DNA from 2 places in the Paenibacillus sp. 1A_MP2 genome. Region 2 is predicted to be linked to the other one. Evidence: predicted binding sites of a transcription regulator. Region 2 holds the regulator's gene; the other holds the start of a gene.
What was found. The regulator LexA, encoded in region 2, represses DNA repair genes until DNA is damaged. The targets are predictions, from matches to a motif close to CGAACATATGTTCG.
Positions count from the first base shown of each region.

Region 1: a site for LexA is predicted at 1,837-1,850, ahead of recA (recombinase RecA). Genes of this name have one in related genera too.

Region 1 covers NZ_JBQQCS010000001.1:4,678,020-4,686,068, forward strand. The annotation lists gene ACTWJ7_RS22830 (regulatory protein RecX) at 1-377, opposite strand, end outside; gene recA (recombinase RecA) at 703-1,767, opposite strand; gene ACTWJ7_RS22840 (competence/damage-inducible protein A) at 2,007-3,263, opposite strand; gene pgsA (CDP-diacylglycerol--glycerol-3-phosphate 3-phosphatidyltransferase) at 3,372-3,959, opposite strand; gene ACTWJ7_RS22850 (YajQ family cyclic di-GMP-binding protein) at 4,281-4,772, opposite strand; gene ACTWJ7_RS22855 (hypothetical protein) at 4,927-5,097, opposite strand; gene ACTWJ7_RS22860 (helix-turn-helix domain-containing protein) at 5,165-6,217, opposite strand; gene ACTWJ7_RS22865 (DUF3388 domain-containing protein) at 6,284-7,051, opposite strand; gene ACTWJ7_RS22870 (DUF3243 domain-containing protein) at 7,250-7,513, opposite strand; gene ymfI (elongation factor P 5-aminopentanone reductase) at 7,686-8,049, opposite strand, start outside.
Region 2 covers NZ_JBQQCS010000001.1:3,278,662-3,286,710, reverse strand. The annotation lists partial or broken gene ACTWJ7_RS16105 (HAD family hydrolase) at 107-912, opposite strand; gene ACTWJ7_RS16100 (hypothetical protein) at 941-1,453, opposite strand; gene ACTWJ7_RS16095 (DUF896 domain-containing protein) at 1,581-1,790, opposite strand; gene ACTWJ7_RS16090 (LysM peptidoglycan-binding domain-containing protein) at 1,887-2,264, opposite strand; gene lexA (transcriptional repressor LexA) at 2,580-3,206, shown strand; gene ACTWJ7_RS16080 (aldehyde dehydrogenase) at 3,318-4,619, opposite strand; gene ACTWJ7_RS16075 (CatB-related O-acetyltransferase) at 5,000-5,659, shown strand; gene glnA (type I glutamate--ammonia ligase) at 5,878-7,206, opposite strand; gene ACTWJ7_RS16065 (MerR family transcriptional regulator) at 7,336-7,749, opposite strand; gene ACTWJ7_RS16060 (methionine gamma-lyase family protein) at 7,833-8,049, opposite strand, start outside.

The sequences.
Region 1 (8,049 bases), 1.4 Mb from region 2:
CTCTCAAGCCGATCCAGGGCCTCTTCAATCAACGGTGCAGCAAATTCTTTTTGACGAAGTTTCTGACTTAATTTGTGGCGTGTGCGGGGTTTATGTTCCAGATATCGTAAAGACTGCACATACGTCCGCTGTCGCTCATCCGCTACAATGATATCTTCCAAGTCCTTCTTCAAAAATGTATTTCCTCGGGTCATCCGATATTTAATCATTACATCTTCAAGCACCGTGATTGAATATAAACCAAAGGTAATCCGGTAACGAGCTTCCCTGCTCTTCGTTCGTTCGACCCGTGTAATGGTAAGTTCTTCGTTATCCGGGAATTGCGATATTCCTTCAAGTTCTGCTTCTTCATATAATTCCTCATCATGTTGGTCCATTCAGTTCGCCCCTTCCACATCATTTTGTGTCTGAACTGCATGGCCTAATTGAAAGCACACAGCAAAACAAAAGACTTCTTCACATACGCCTAGCATGTCTCCAATGGAAACGCAGCTTCACTAAACGCTTTGCTATCTCACGGAAGACATCTAACGCTAATACAAAAGGCCGGAAACAATGTCCGGCCTCACACTAAAAGTAAGCGTGCCAACAGCCCCTGTCCATTCGGACAGAGGCTGTTGGACAGCGAGAGTACACACCACAACACCTTAGCAGCTAGATTAAGCCAAGCTCAATCAGGCTAGCTTTGGGAGTCCAGAGGGCTTACTCGTTAATTTCAAATAATTCTTGTTCTTCTGCCGCTTCTTTTTGTTGATCTTCACTAGTAGGCACAGGAACTGCAGTAGTCAAGTTGCTGGCTACACGGATTTTTTGCTCAATGACTTGAGCAATATCTGCATGCTCTTTCATGAACTGCTTCGCGTTCTCACGTCCTTGACCCAAACGTTCGCCCTCGTAAGAGTACCACGCACCACTTTTGTTAACGATGTCCAGCTCTGTACCAATGTCGATGATACTGCCTTCTCTCGAAATACCTTCACCGTACATAATGTCCACTTCCGCTTGTTTAAACGGCGGTGCCACTTTATTTTTTACAACTTTGATACGGGTACGGTTACCGATGATGTCATTGCCTGATTTAATACTCTCAATACGACGTACATCCAGACGTACTGTAGAGTAGAATTTCAGGGCACGACCACCAGGTGTTGTCTCCGGGTTACCAAACATAACACCGACTTTTTCACGAAGCTGGTTGATAAAGATTGCGATGGTTTTGGATTTGCTAATTGCACCAGACAGTTTACGCAACGCCTGAGACATCAGACGTGCTTGCAAACCGACATGGGAATCACCCATTTCGCCTTCAATTTCTGCTTTTGGTACCAAGGCAGCAACCGAGTCAATAACGACAATATCCACAGCACCACTACGTACAAGCGCTTCTGCAATTTCAAGCCCTTGCTCACCCGTATCTGGCTGGGACAGAAGCAACTCATCAATATTAACACCCAGTTTGCTTGCATATTGCGGGTCAAGAGCATGCTCTGCATCGATAAATGCAGCTTGTCCACCCGCTCTTTGTACTTCAGCAATCGCATGCAATGCAACAGTTGTTTTACCAGATGATTCAGGTCCATATATTTCAACAATACGGCCTTTAGGCAAGCCGCCTGTTCCTAATGCAATATCCAAAGCCAAGGAACCGCTGGGTATAATTTCCACATTCATGTGAGTCGACTCACCCAGTTTCATGATGGATCCTTTACCAAATTGCTTCTCTATTTGACGGAGCGCCATATCAAGCGCGGCACGACGGTCTGACAATAAGCTCACACCCTTTACTGTTTATAAGATAATGATACCTTGTTTTAACACGTTTGCCAAGCTTTTTTTCGAACATACATTCGTTTTTTTTGTGAAGGCCGAGGCGCCTCTTCCTCAAGGAAACTTTCCATTAAACAGAAAAAAGAACCGTAAACAAGGCTGTAAAGCCTGATTCTACGGTTCTTCCGTCTTCCTTTATTATACTTGCTTGGCTTAGCAAATGCAATCCGAGCTGTGAACTAGTCCATCTCCACAAGCTTACGCCACAAACGGTAAAGAATCGCTTTCGCTGAACGGATTCGAACCGTCTCGCGATTGCCATTAATACGCAGTTCATGAATTTCTGTCTCTTTACCACGCTCCGCCAGAGCGATAAATACAAGTCCTGGCGGTTTGCGCTCGGAATAACCAGGTCCCGCAACCCCTGTAACTGACAAACCGAAATCTGCATCCCCAATCATGCGAATCTGCTCTGCCAGCACTTTGGCCACCTCCGGGCTCACTGCGCCCGGTGCATCTTCACCTTCCAGATAGTCATGCGGCACATGGAGCAGCTTTTCCTTAATTTCATTGGAGTAACATACAATTCCGCCTTTAAGCATCGATGCACTGCCAGGAACTGATGTCAGGCTCTGCATGACGAGCCCTCCTGTGCAGCTCTCAGCCGCGCTAAGGGTCAGACCCATATCAGACATCATGGTCACAATTGTGTACTCTATAGGCACGTCCTCGTTCGCGTAGAGATGCTCTGGCAATCGTTCCCGGATCTGCACTTCCATTGCATCCAGCTTCAGCTTCGCCTCACTCTCACTTGGAGCCTTTGTGGATACACGTACCGTAACTTCTCCCTCACTTGCATACGGCGCAATGGTAGGATCTGTCTGTGTATCAATCAGATCAAGGAGCCGGTCTTCCAATGCCGATTCACCGATTCCTGCAAACTTCAGCATTTTTGAATAAATGGGCATTTCTTCAGTCAGTACATGCTGGAACAACCAAGGCTTAACCTCCTGTTCAAACATGGGAATCAGCTCTTTCGGTGGTCCAGGCATCACAACATAATGTTTACCATTATCAGAGATCGCATTTCCTGCGGCAAGGCCTGTTTCATTCGCCAGCGGTGTCCCGCCTTCTATAACGATTGCCTGCCGACGATTGTTTTCCGTCATATCTACATTTCGATCTCGGAAGAAACCCTCAATTTTGTCCATAGCCATTCGGTCTATATGCAGTTTGCGGTTCAAGACCGCCGCGATCGCATCCTTAGTCAGGTCATCCTGTGTAGGACCGATGCCTCCTGAAAATAAAATGACATCTGCACGACCCTGAGCGATGCGTATCGCGTCACTAAGTCGATTTAAATTATCACCAACCACCGTTTGGAAATATACATCAATCCCGATCGCAGCCAATTCACGGGATAGATATCTGGCATTGGTATTCACAATTTGTCCAAGCAACAATTCTGTGCCAACTGCAATGATTTCTGCCTTCATTCAGCATCCTCCTGTACACGTGGTGAGTGATCAAAGGGCAATAGGATAATTTCCTATTGCCCTTCGTACAAATGATTTCTTCATGCTTCCCCATTTAACCGCAAACCGTTACACCTTTGATAAATGAAGCAAATTTTTGTTTTTGATAAAGTAATCAATACCAGACCAAATCGTAATAATTGCTGCTGCCCAAACGGCGATAATGTCCATGTGAATACCCGTGAATGAGAACGGGAAATTATTCAACAGCAACAGCACAATCGCGACAATTTGCACGACAGTCTTCAGTTTGCCCCAGGCACTTGCCGCAACAACCGAACCATCCAGTAATGCAATCTGACGCAGGCCGGTAACCGCAAACTCACGACTAATAATGACCACGGCAATCCAGGAATCCAACTTACCCATTTCTACAAGAGAAATCAGCACCGCAGTAACCAACAATTTGTCAGCCAGCGGATCAAGCAATTTTCCCAGGTTGGTGACCATATTATTTTTCCGCGCCAGATAGCCGTCAATTCCATCCGTGCTTGCCGCAATGATAAAAATAACAGCAGCAATTAATTGATTATACGGAAGCGATAAGCTCCCCAATTGCAACGGCTCTGGATAGAACGGAAAATCTACGAGCAGGAACACCATCAAAAAAGGGATTAAGCAAATTCGTGCAAGCGTAATCCGGTTGGGTAAATTCACAAGACGCCCTCCCTCTTATCCTCCATTACTCCAAACATTCATCTTAATCCCGTGTTCATCATCCGGAACATGAAATTTACAGTTTCACTGTCAAATCAGCACTAAAGTGCTCTCACTATGTAAAAACGCAAAAATAAAGTCAACCGTTCAAACGCAAAACCGTTTTAAACGTTCCGGTGACTTTCAGAAGATGTACTGCTTTTCACAAAGTCAGCAAACGATGATGACTGGGCTTTGATGCTTATCTGCCAGCAATGCACACTTAGTATAATATACGCCAATTGCAGTGTCAAAAAACATGCAAGCTACAATGAGGAAATATTACTTAAAGTTTGTATATTGCAGATCCAGAGGTAGATTGGCGCCGTTCAACAACTGCATCACAGCTTGCAAATCATTCTTACTTTTACCTGTTACCCGGAGTTGATCTCCCTGAATCTGACTCTTCACTTTCATCTTGGAGTCACGAATCAAAATATTGATTTTTTTAGCGATATCCTGATCAATTCCCTGCTTGAAATTCAAACGCTGGCGGACTGTGCCTGAAGAAGCCGGCTCTACTTTTGCATAATCAATGTTTTTTAAAGGTAAACCCCGCTTAGCCATCTTGGATTGAAGCACATCGATAACAGCCTTGAGTTTGGTCTCATCATCAGATACGATCGTTAACGCATCCTTATCCAGTTTCAGACTGCTCTTGCTGCCCTTGAAGTCATAACGCGTGCCAATTTCCTTTTCCGTTTGTGTAACGGCATTTGTCAATTCCTGCAAGTCCATTTTGGACACGATATCAAATGAATTTTCTGAACTCAAACCAGTCACCCTTTCAGTAATCATATGTTCTGTAACATTATAGAGGATACGCCAAGCAAAAGTCTAATTTTATGAGGGTTTTCAAATTAAAAAAAAGCATTTTTGGCCGCCACTTGAGATGGTTGCCAAAAATGCTTTCCGTGCGGCTGCCATTCTAATAACGGCTGCGATTAGGCTGTCTGAACATGTCGAGCACACCCAGAAGCACATGTGCAAGTCCAAAACCCAAAATTCCGTAACCCCAGGCAGTTGGAGTCAAGTAATAACCCAGGAGGCTGACAATGATCCCCAAACCTGTTACGATCCAGCTGACTGTCACAGCCATCCACCTCACTTCACCAAAAGTTGACTGCAAGTTAAGACAAGGTTAGTGTCTCCCGCAGAAACTTTGGTTATTCGCCGCCAGTGCCAGAGCTTCCTTCGGTAGTGCTTCCTGTTCCGTTCGTCGTAGTGCCTTCAGTTGTACCAGTGGAAGACGTATCCTCACCAAGTCTTAACCGAATGCGGTTCGTCGCTTTTCCGTCTGTCACAACCTGCCCTGCAACCTCAATTGTAGTTGCGGCAGCGTAACCCGACTTGATGTACATTCCTGCACTATCCAATTCGAAGGTGTAGCTGTCTCCCTCAGCGGTGTTGCCGTACTCCAACTTTTCTCCGCTAGAGTTCTCGCCCTTGTATACTTCCAGCCAACTATGCCCCGTTGCTTTAATCGTAACCGTCACAGGCTGTCCTGCGCTGCCGTTCACTTTAAAGTTGGTAATATTGCCTGATTTCCCGTCTTCAGCAACAGTTACAGCAGTTGATGGCGCATCCGTTGGGTTCCCCTGATTTTCATCAGGCGTTTGCCCATCTGTTTGTCCATCTGTCTGACCATCCGTTTGTTCATTGGCCTGTCCCTCTGCCGTTCCACCACCGTTACCACCGGCCTGGCCTTCGCTACCTGATTCAGCCGGAGGATTAGAAGCCTGACCATTATCTGTAGGCTCATCCGGTTTATCTTGAGGCTGCTGCTGGCTGTCTGTGATCTTCGTTTGATCCAGCCCTTGTGTATCGGAATCATCCTTGTTCATCACGACGTACACGTACAACAGCACAAGAATCAACACCGGGAAAGTCCACATCAGTGCGACAGACATCCAGCGGTTACTGCGCTCTACCGGACGACTTGAACGCTTCTGAATAACCGGCTCCATTGTTGCTTCCGTTTCTTCTGCAGGTACATCTTTCTTATGTCCCTCCAGCAGCTCATCAGGATTCAGCCCCACGGTTTCCGCATAGGTTTTGATAAATGCACGCACATAGAAGCTTCCAGGCAGCACTTTGTAGTCTCCTGCCTCTATTGCCTCCAAATACCTCTTGCGAATTTTAGTCATTTCCTGTACATCGTCAAGACTCATCCCTTTTTGCAGCCGGGCCTCTCTTAACTGCTGACCCAGTTCAGACATGCCATCTCCTCCTTATGTTTATCTCTATAGTTGTTGCTTATCTATTTCATGATCCCGTACGGAGCGTTACAGTTCGTCGGTGTAGCTGGCCGTAAACGTATCATAAATAATTTCTTCATTCGGACTGTTGCGGAGTTCAATAATAATGTCAAAATCGTTAAAATCATATTCGGACTCCTGAACAAAAATATCCGGGTGTTCAATGACCTTGGTGCTAGGCATCGTCATGATATCCTGTAACAAATTATAATGACGTTCGCTTGAACGAATGGTACTCACAATTCCGTCAATGATAAAAACATTGTTTGGGTTCAATTCGTCCTCGGATAGCTGACTTCTTATGGTCTGACGAAGAAGTGTGGAGGAAACAAACGTCCACCGTTTCATTGCACATACGCTGCCTGCAATAATGGATTCCGTTTTACCTACACGCGGCATTCCACGCAAACCAATAACTTGATTGCCTTCCCTCTTAAATACTTCACCCAAAAAGTCCACAAGTAACCCAAGTTCATCCCGAGTGAAACGAAATGTCTTGCGATCATCCGAATCACGATCAATATATCGACCATGACGTACAGCCAGAATATCCACCAGTTTCGGTTGACGCAAAGCAGACACAGTTATGCTGTTCACTTTGCCAAGCATTTCACCCAGCAGACGAATTTTCTCGTCATCGTCCGATTCAAGCAGCATGCCCCGGGTTTTGCCTTCAACACCGTTAATGGTCAATATATTTACTTCAAGCATCCCCAGCATTGAGGCAATATCCCCTAATAGGCCAGGTCTGTTCTTATGTATTTTATACTCCATATACCATTGTTTAGATTCCATTTAAACACCCCGTAAAGCATTATTCCACATTATTCGACAGTATCAGAACGTGTCCATTGGACAACAATCTGAGATATCTTCTAAAAATGGGTCACGTTAATGATATATAAAATGAAAATGAATTACAAGAACAGCTCTGTAATCCGTTTGTAATCATTAGAGAAAAGCCCCCTTGCGGGAGCTTTCCATCTGAAACTCTTATGCGTTTTGTTTGGCCAATTTGACCATCAGGCACGCAATCGTACGACGCTCATCTGCATCGCCGACATCCCATAATTCTTTCAATGCCCGGTTGGAATGGTTCGCTGGATCAACTTTCTCATCCAGGAAGTCACCAATTTCGTATGCAAGTTTGTTGATGGTTTCTTCATTCATCCCCATCTTTTCTGCTTGCTTCACGCGGTCACCCAAAAACTTCTTCCATGTGTCAAAACTTGAGAGCACTGTTTTTTCAGTTGACATGATAAATCCTCCTTTGCTGACGCATGAGATTTAAAATCAACAGTTGTAATATGTGCTTCCCGGCCATTTTATATACGAGCATTTTTGAATTCATCGAAGATCTGCTTCAAATCAACAATTTCCATCAGTACACTACCCCGAAGAGTAATCAACATTGAATTTGACTCAGTTATTACGTGAGCCAGCCCCCATTTGGACTTATAATCTGCCCGTTAATATAGCCTGACTCAGGAAGTGCAAGGAAGTAGACCAGTGATGAGATTTCATCTGGCTGGGCAAGTCTTCCTGCAGGAATTTCCTCTTCCAGCATCTTTAGTTCATCCTGATCCAGATGGTTTAACATGGATGTTTGAACGGCACCCGGAGCTACAGCATTCACCGTCACTCCAGAGGGAGCCAACTCTTTGGCAAGAGCTTTGGTGAATGCATTTACACCGCCTTTGGTCGTAGAATACAACACTTCACAAGAGGCACCTGACAGTCCCCAGATCGACGACACATTAATGATTCGGCCATATCTTTGAGAGATCATGTGA
Region 2 (8,049 bases):
GGTATAGTTTTAGCTACCCCAAAACAAAAAACATTGTAAGGTTTCATGGATGGAGTACATCTAATGAAATCTTACAATGTTTGGACAGAACACAAAAAAATACGATTTATGATGCACTAATAGAAAATTCAGCAATAATGCGTTCCAATTCGGATAAATGCTTGATTTCATGGTCAGGCACATACGATTCGGTATTAACTTTATTCTCACGGTTAATCCAAACAGACTGAATGCCTGCAGACAATGCTCCACGAATATCAGTCGTAAGCTTATCTCCAACCATCATGCTCTCCTCAGGCTGTACTCCCAGCTTACTCAATGCGTGCTCGAAAATCGAAGGGTCAGGTTTCCCTTTACCGAACGAACCCGAAATAATAATTTCGTCAAAAAAAGGAGCTAATTCCGGAACACCATCAAGTTTCTCTGTTGCAACGCAGGACAGCCGTTGGTTAAAAGCAAAAGCTTGAACTTCCCTTGTAGATGACTTAATGTTTCCAGCGTTTCTTCATAGACATGGGGTCTCGATCTCCGCTCTGCCCCAAATTGTGAGGCAAGTCTTTCCGCCAGATCTTCACGATCAACACCAAGCTTTAACAAGCCACGACGCCATGACTCTTTACGATATGCAGGTGCAATCTGCTCCAGCTGGCGAAACTCCGGCTGATCCCCACCCGTGAAGTTAGCCCAAAGACCTTCGAACGGGTTGATCCCAATCATTTTGGTAAACGAAAAAGTTTCATAGGACTCATATAGATTACGTGCCTCATTACGAACAGCTTCTTCAAGATCTTCCGGTTTAACTCCAGTCTCTTGCGCTGCGATCAGGCAAGTCTCATGAAAGGCCTCTCGAACACTGCGCTCATCCCACAGCAAAGTATCATCCAGGTCGAACAAAATCGCTTTTAACGCCATTTCGGTCATCTTCCCCTTTATGCAATAATTACTTTTTCTCGTAAGTTTCCACGGTGATCTGATGTGCTTTGGCGAATTTCAGAAGACGCTCAGTAATTGCATCGGTATCATAACGATTGAGTAGTTTGGTAAATACCCATCTCTTACCTCGTGCATTATGCTCAATCACAACTGTGCCTGGCTCAATTCTGAATTTCACGATATCGTCAACTCCAATTGAACGCTCGCGATTGCCCTTTGTCGTCAAAATCCGGTTAGTTCCTATTTTGACATATGGACGACGGAGCATGAAGATGACTGCCAAAAATACATACAGCAACATGGTTACCCAGTCCCAGGTGGTCATCGGCGCTTTAACAAGAAACGTACTCATAAAGAGATACAGGAATGCTAGTCCGATCAGAAAAATAGGAAACAGAAGGCTGCGTCCTTTGAATACGTCCTCACCTGGTGTACCGGAAACCGGTTGACCGCTTTTTTTACGTTGCTGATTCAACTGCTTAGAATTTTTCCGAACTGTTCTCTCGAACGAACGCGACATGAGAATCCCCCTTAGATGTTCTTTGTATCGGCTTACATAAATGCAAACCAACATTTCCCCCTATAATTTGCAACCTCTAGATAACAGGAAGAAACCTAAATATCATATATGATATCATTAGGTTTCCTTAATGTTTGAGTTTGCCTTGGTGGCCTTGATCATTCTCATCATCTACAATTTCAATCGAATCCAGCTGCTGTCTGAAATTGCTTCGAATGTTATTCAAATAGATCTCTCTAAGCTTGGCACGTTCAGCGAGCTCTTCCTCTGACAATCCAGTGGATTTTTGCTTACGGGCCAATTCATTAATACGTGCTACCAGACTATCTATATCCAAGCTTGTCCCCTCCAAAAATACAAAGTCTTATTAACTTTGACATGTTAAAGGCAGCTTGTCAAGCTGACACGCATTAGCGCGTGTGGATATGCAGTTTTATTTTGTGAATTGTGGCAGTATTAAGACTTGCCCCACCTTTATTGAAGTGGACTGAAGTTGATTCACTTTCTTAATTGCTTCTATATATACACGTGTATCCATCGTTTCCGGTTTATGATCCAATGATATACTCCACAGCGTATCTCCTTGTGAAACTGCCATCTTTCCTCCAGGCAACAAATCGTTCTCATTGCCTGCAAACACTGTTAGCACTGTACTGCAACCAACCAATATAATTAATGATACGATTATTAATTTCAACACCCAGGTTGGGATATTACCTATTGCAAAAACCTTTTTAAAATTTCTTATGTTAGTTTCAACCACTTCTGAATGCACCGGTTCGTAAATGCTTTGATAAGTAGAATATCTCATTAAATATCGACCTCCAAACGTTTGTTCCTATCCGTTAAAATCAATATAACACGAACACTTGTTTTGCACAATAACTTTTTAGAACAATTGTTCGCTTTTTTTTATTGAGTTCTATCACTCATCTTTCTTTTACTATCTTTCTTCTATAGTATGGCACTATCATTTGCAGTATTTGCTTAGATGCAAAATTCATTTTCATACAAATTCGCAAAAAAACATTGATTTTATGGCATTTTATTTAGAACTTATGTTTGTACGAACGGAGGTTCTATGTTATAATTTTCCCAAACGTTACTAAAATGGGGTTGATACGGTATGTCGAAGATATCCAGCAGGCAACAGGCTATTCTGGAGTTTATACGCAATGAAGTCCGGTTGAAGGGGTATCCTCCTTCCGTACGCGAAATTGGTGAAGCCGTTGGATTGGCTTCCAGCTCTACAGTACATGGACATCTGGATCGTTTGGAGAAGAAAGGTCTAATTAGACGTGACCCAACCAAACCAAGAGCCATTGAGCTTCTCAGCCAGGAAGAGTCAGAGCATTCACATCAGTTTGCTCACAGCGTTGCTCGCATTCCTGTCGTGGGTAAAGTTACTGCAGGGGTTCCAATCACAGCAACAGAAAATATCGAAGATTATTTCCCTCTTCCTACGCATTATGTGGGCGAACAGAAAGTATTTATGCTTTCGGTCGTGGGAGACAGTATGGTTGAAGCAGGCATTGTTAACGGAGATTATGTTATCGTACGTCAGCAGCAAACTGCAGATAACGGCGATATCGTAGTAGCCATGACTGAAGACGATGAAGCAACGGTAAAAACGTTCTACAAAGAGAAAGATCATATTCGTCTTCAACCGGAAAATTCGACTTTTGAACCTTTGCGTTTGAAACACGTTAGCATTCTGGGCAAAGTCATTGGGCTTTTCCGTGATATTCATTAATATGTTTTGAAGCAGCTTAGATGTTTCACAATAAGATACTTAAAGAGGTTGTCCCGTTGAACGGGACAACCTCTTTTCTGCCTACTGCTTATATTGCTCTACGTAAGCTTGTTATTCACTGCGTTTAAGAATGCTCTTATGATGAGAAAACACATCAAAGCTCTGTTGACCATGGTAGGAACCCATTCCACTTTCTCCTACTCCGCCAAACGGAAGATAATGTGAAGTCATATGAGACAATGTGTCATTTATGCAACCACCACCAAAAGATACTTGATTCAGAACCTGATCCTGCAGAGCCTCATCCTTAGTGAAGAGATATAATGCAAGTGGTTTTGGACGGCGAATAATCTCATCTAGCATAGGATTGAGGTCTTTAAACTTAAATACAGGAAGGATCGGACCAAAGATCTCTTCTTGCATCACAGGGGAATTCCAATCCACATGTCCCAATACTGTTGGTTCTATAAGCAGCTGATCACGCTCAGAACGTCCCCCAATCAGTGCTTTGCCATCTTGGAGCAACACCGATAATCGGTCGAAGTTACGCCCGTTGACAATATGCGGAAAATCTGCGTTTTGCATCACATCATCTCCGAATTTATCCTGAATCTCTGCATCGATCAATTCCAGTAATTTGTCATGTACATTCTCGTGTACAAGCAGGTAGTCCGGAGCGACACAGGTTTGTCCAGCATTCAGAAATTTACCGCGAACAATGCGCTGAGCTGCCAGCTGCAAATCTGCATCCTGGTGAACAATGACCGGACTCTTGCCACCTAGTTCAAGCGTAACCGGAGTCAAATGCTCGGCAGCAGCCTTCATAACGATACGGCCAACACCTGTACTGCCTGTAAAGAAAATATAATCAAACTTTTCCTTCAATAATGCTGTACTTGTCTCAACTTCCCCTTCCACAACTGCCAGGTACTCAATAGGAAATATCTCATGAATCAAATCATAAGTCAGACGTGATACCGCAGGAGTTAATTCCGACGGCTTAATAATGGCACAGTTACCTGCAGCAATGGCTCCAATCAGAGGACCAAAGGCCAATTGGAACGGATAGTTCCACGGTGCAATAATAAGAGCAACGCCATAAGGTTCAGGATAAATCAGGCTTGTGCCATCAGGTATAGCAGAATTTGTAGGCACAGGTTTTGGTGTAGCCCATTCCTCCAAGTGTTCCAATGCAAAATCCAGTTCACCCAATACGATGCGAATCTCTGAGCCATAAGCTTCTGTTTCGGATTTATTGAGATCGGCACGAAGTGCATCAAGAATACGTTGCTGATACTTCTCAATTCCCTGTCTTAATTGCTGAAGAGCACGAATACGGTACTCAATCGGCTTGGTCTGACCTGTATAAAAAAATGTCCGCTGTGCGGCAACGAGTTGTTTCTCTTGTTCCATATCAACATCTCCAATTAATTGTTCAAAATTTAATTTCTAAAAATATAAATAAATTATACTGTAATTATATGAAACTATCAACATATAGATACTGTAAAAACAGAGAAAAAAATTAGAACGTTCTCTTTTTTCATAGACGCGCTTTTCCGTCTAATTAAAATTCTACATTTTTCTCTTCATCATATACATTTTGAGCGAGAATACTTACACACATCTCTTTATGAGAATAGGATTGACAAAAAGAGGTCATTGCTATAATCGCCCTCATATCTTAAGGAAGGATGATTTAGATGGTTCGTCGTCTAAAAAAGCTAAAGAATGTAGCTACCGTATCAAGCTTCTAAGTTGCCCAGATATAACTTAGAAGCGAGGAAATTAAAATGAATATAAACCAATTTAGTCACTGGTCTGATATTAAGTATTTGAAGGATATTGTAACTAATCCATTAATTGAAGTCGGCGATTACTCCTATTACTCTGGTTATTACGATAACAATTCTTCTTTTGAAGACGGATGTGTGAGATATTTATGGGGAGATGAAAAATCGAGGAGCTTGTTCAATCCGATTGAGGAATTTGGATGGCAATTAGATCGATTAATTATTGGTAATTATGTATGTATCGCAGCCGGTGTCGTCATTCTTATGGGAGGAAATAACAATCATCATGCGGAGTGGATCACTGTTTATCCGTTTGCTGATCAAATTAGCCATTCCTTCTCACCCAAAGGAGATACCGTTATCGAAAGCGATGCATGGATCGGCATGAATGCCATGATTATGCCAGGTGTTACCATTGGTGAAGGTGCAATTGTTGCAGCAGGTTCTGTTGTAACAAAAGATGTTGCCCCTTATACGATCGTTGGTGGCAATCCTGCAAAAGAAGTAAAGAAGCGTTTCTCAGAAGAAGAAATCACGAAGTTAATTGAAATGCGCTGGTTTGATTGGAAGAGAGAATGGATTGAAGCAGCCACTCACTTACTTTCTAGCTCTTCTATTGATGGGTTATATGATTACTATTTATCAGAAATTAAGGACTAAGACCTATAGATATAAAGCCAGATAGAATAATATTCTATCCGGCTTTTTTAATTAACGAATAAGCTGATGAAGGAAGTTAAGCATTCACGAATGATATGCTTGATCACCATTATTTTTTGGGAGCCATTTTGGGGGACATTACTTTTTATCGTCAATTTCATTCCCTTGCCCACAAAAAGAAAAAACCCTCAGCGCTAGAGCGCCAAGGGATTGAGCTATTAGTACAATGTAATGTATTGATCGCGTTCCCATTGGTGGACTTGTGTTCTATACATGTCCCACTCAATTTCTTTCAGCTCATAGAAGTGAGCCAGGGCGTGGTCGCCGAGAGCATCACAGATAACTTCGCTGCGGATCAATTCGTTCAATGCTTCTTTCAGGTCAGCTGGCAAGCTTGGAATGCCTTCTTCCACACGCTCTTCTTCTGACATGATGTAGATGTTACGGTCAATCGGAGCTGGTAAGGAAAGCTCACGTTTGATTCCGTCCAGACCTGCTTTCAATAAAACAGCCAAAGCCAAGTAAGGGTTAGCAGCCGGATCCGGATTACGAACCTCAACACGTGTACTCAGACCACGGGAAGCTGGAATACGGATCATTGGGCTACGGTTACTGGCGGACCATGCTACATAACAAGGGGCTTCATAACCTGGTACAAGACGTTTGTATGAGTTCACTGTTGGGTTCGTAATTGCTGCAAACGCACGCGCATGCTTCAAAGTTCCAGCCATGAAGTGACGTGCAGTTTTGCTCAGACCCAGCTCGTCCGACTCGTCTACGAATGCGTTCACTTTGCCTTGGAACAAGGATTGGTTACAGTGCATACCGGAACCGTTCATACCAAACAGCGGTTTCGGCATAAAGGTAGCATGTAAACCATGCTGACGTGCAATCGTTTTAACAACGAGTTTGAACGTTTGGATCTGGTCTGCTGCTTTTAGAGCATCAGCATATTTAAAGTCGATCTCATGCTGACCTGGAGCTACCTCATGGTGGGAAGCTTCGATCTCAAAGCCCATTTCTTCAAGTGTGATAACGATGTCACGACGACAGTTTTCACCAAGATCCGTAGGCGCAAGGTCGAAATATCCACCTTGGTCATTCAGTTCGTTAGTCGGGTTTCCTTTTTCGTCTGTTTTGAACAAGAAGAACTCTGGTTCAGGACCGACGTTGAAGGAAGTGAATCCCATTTCTTCGGCTTCTTTCAGGTTTCGTTTCAAGATGCCACGCGGATCTCCTGGAAACGGATTACCATCCGGAAGATATACGTCGCAAATCAGTCGAGCAACACGGTTCTCGGCTACCCAAGGGAAAATCAGCCAAGAATCGAGATCCGGATAGAGGTACATGTCGGACTCTTCAATACGAACATAACCTTCAATGGAAGAACCATCAAACATCATTTTATTGTCCAGAGCCTTGGTAAGTTGGCTCACAGGAATTTCAACGTTTTTGATTGCTCCAAGCAAATCGGTAAATTGCAAACGAACGAATCGTACATTTTCTTCTTTTGAGATGCGTAGTATGTCTTCTTTAGTAAAACTCACGATACCCTCTCCCTTTCTTCTCTCCGTAATTGGCTTGCCTGTTATATTTGTACATTAGAATATTGCATGGGTCAAGGAGTCCTCCTACCTAAAAGCAGGATTTCCCCTGACCTACGAGGTTATACGAATTTATTTTTTATTAAAGAAACGGGAAAGCTCTCCCTGAATGAGAGATACTTGTCCAGGTCTCTTACCTGACACCAGTTGTTGTTTCAACAGACGGTGCAGTTGGGAGTCCGAAAGTTCTCTGCGTTTCACTTCCGTATCGGGTGTAATAACAGTCGCTTCTTCTGACTCCTTGGATACAGGATTCATCACTTGTTTAATACCCGCGATGTTAACTCCTTTTTCAATCAGAGCCTTGATTTCCAGCAATCGTTCTACGTCATTGAAAGAGAACAAACGCTGATTACCTGACGTTCTCGCAGGAACAATCAAGCTGTGCTGCTCATAATAACGAATCTGACGCGCGGACAGATCCGTAAGTTTCATTACAATACCTATCGGGAATAAGGCCATATTTCTGCGAATTTCGTCACCCATCATTCATCAACCTTCCAGTCATCTTTTCTTCACTCTATTGTACAGTTAGTTATTACTAAGTGTCAATGATGTGTTAGATAAACTCACAATAATTTGCGTTCTTTCATCGTCTGTAATGCCATCAAAACGCCATATTTAACATGAGAGTATGTTAAACCACCCTGCATATAGCCAATATAAGGCTCACGGATAGGTGCATCTGCTGACAATTCCAGACTTCCACCCTGTATAAACGTACCTGCCGCCATGATGACAGGGTGCTCGTAACCCGGCATGTCCCACGGTTCAGGAACTACATGG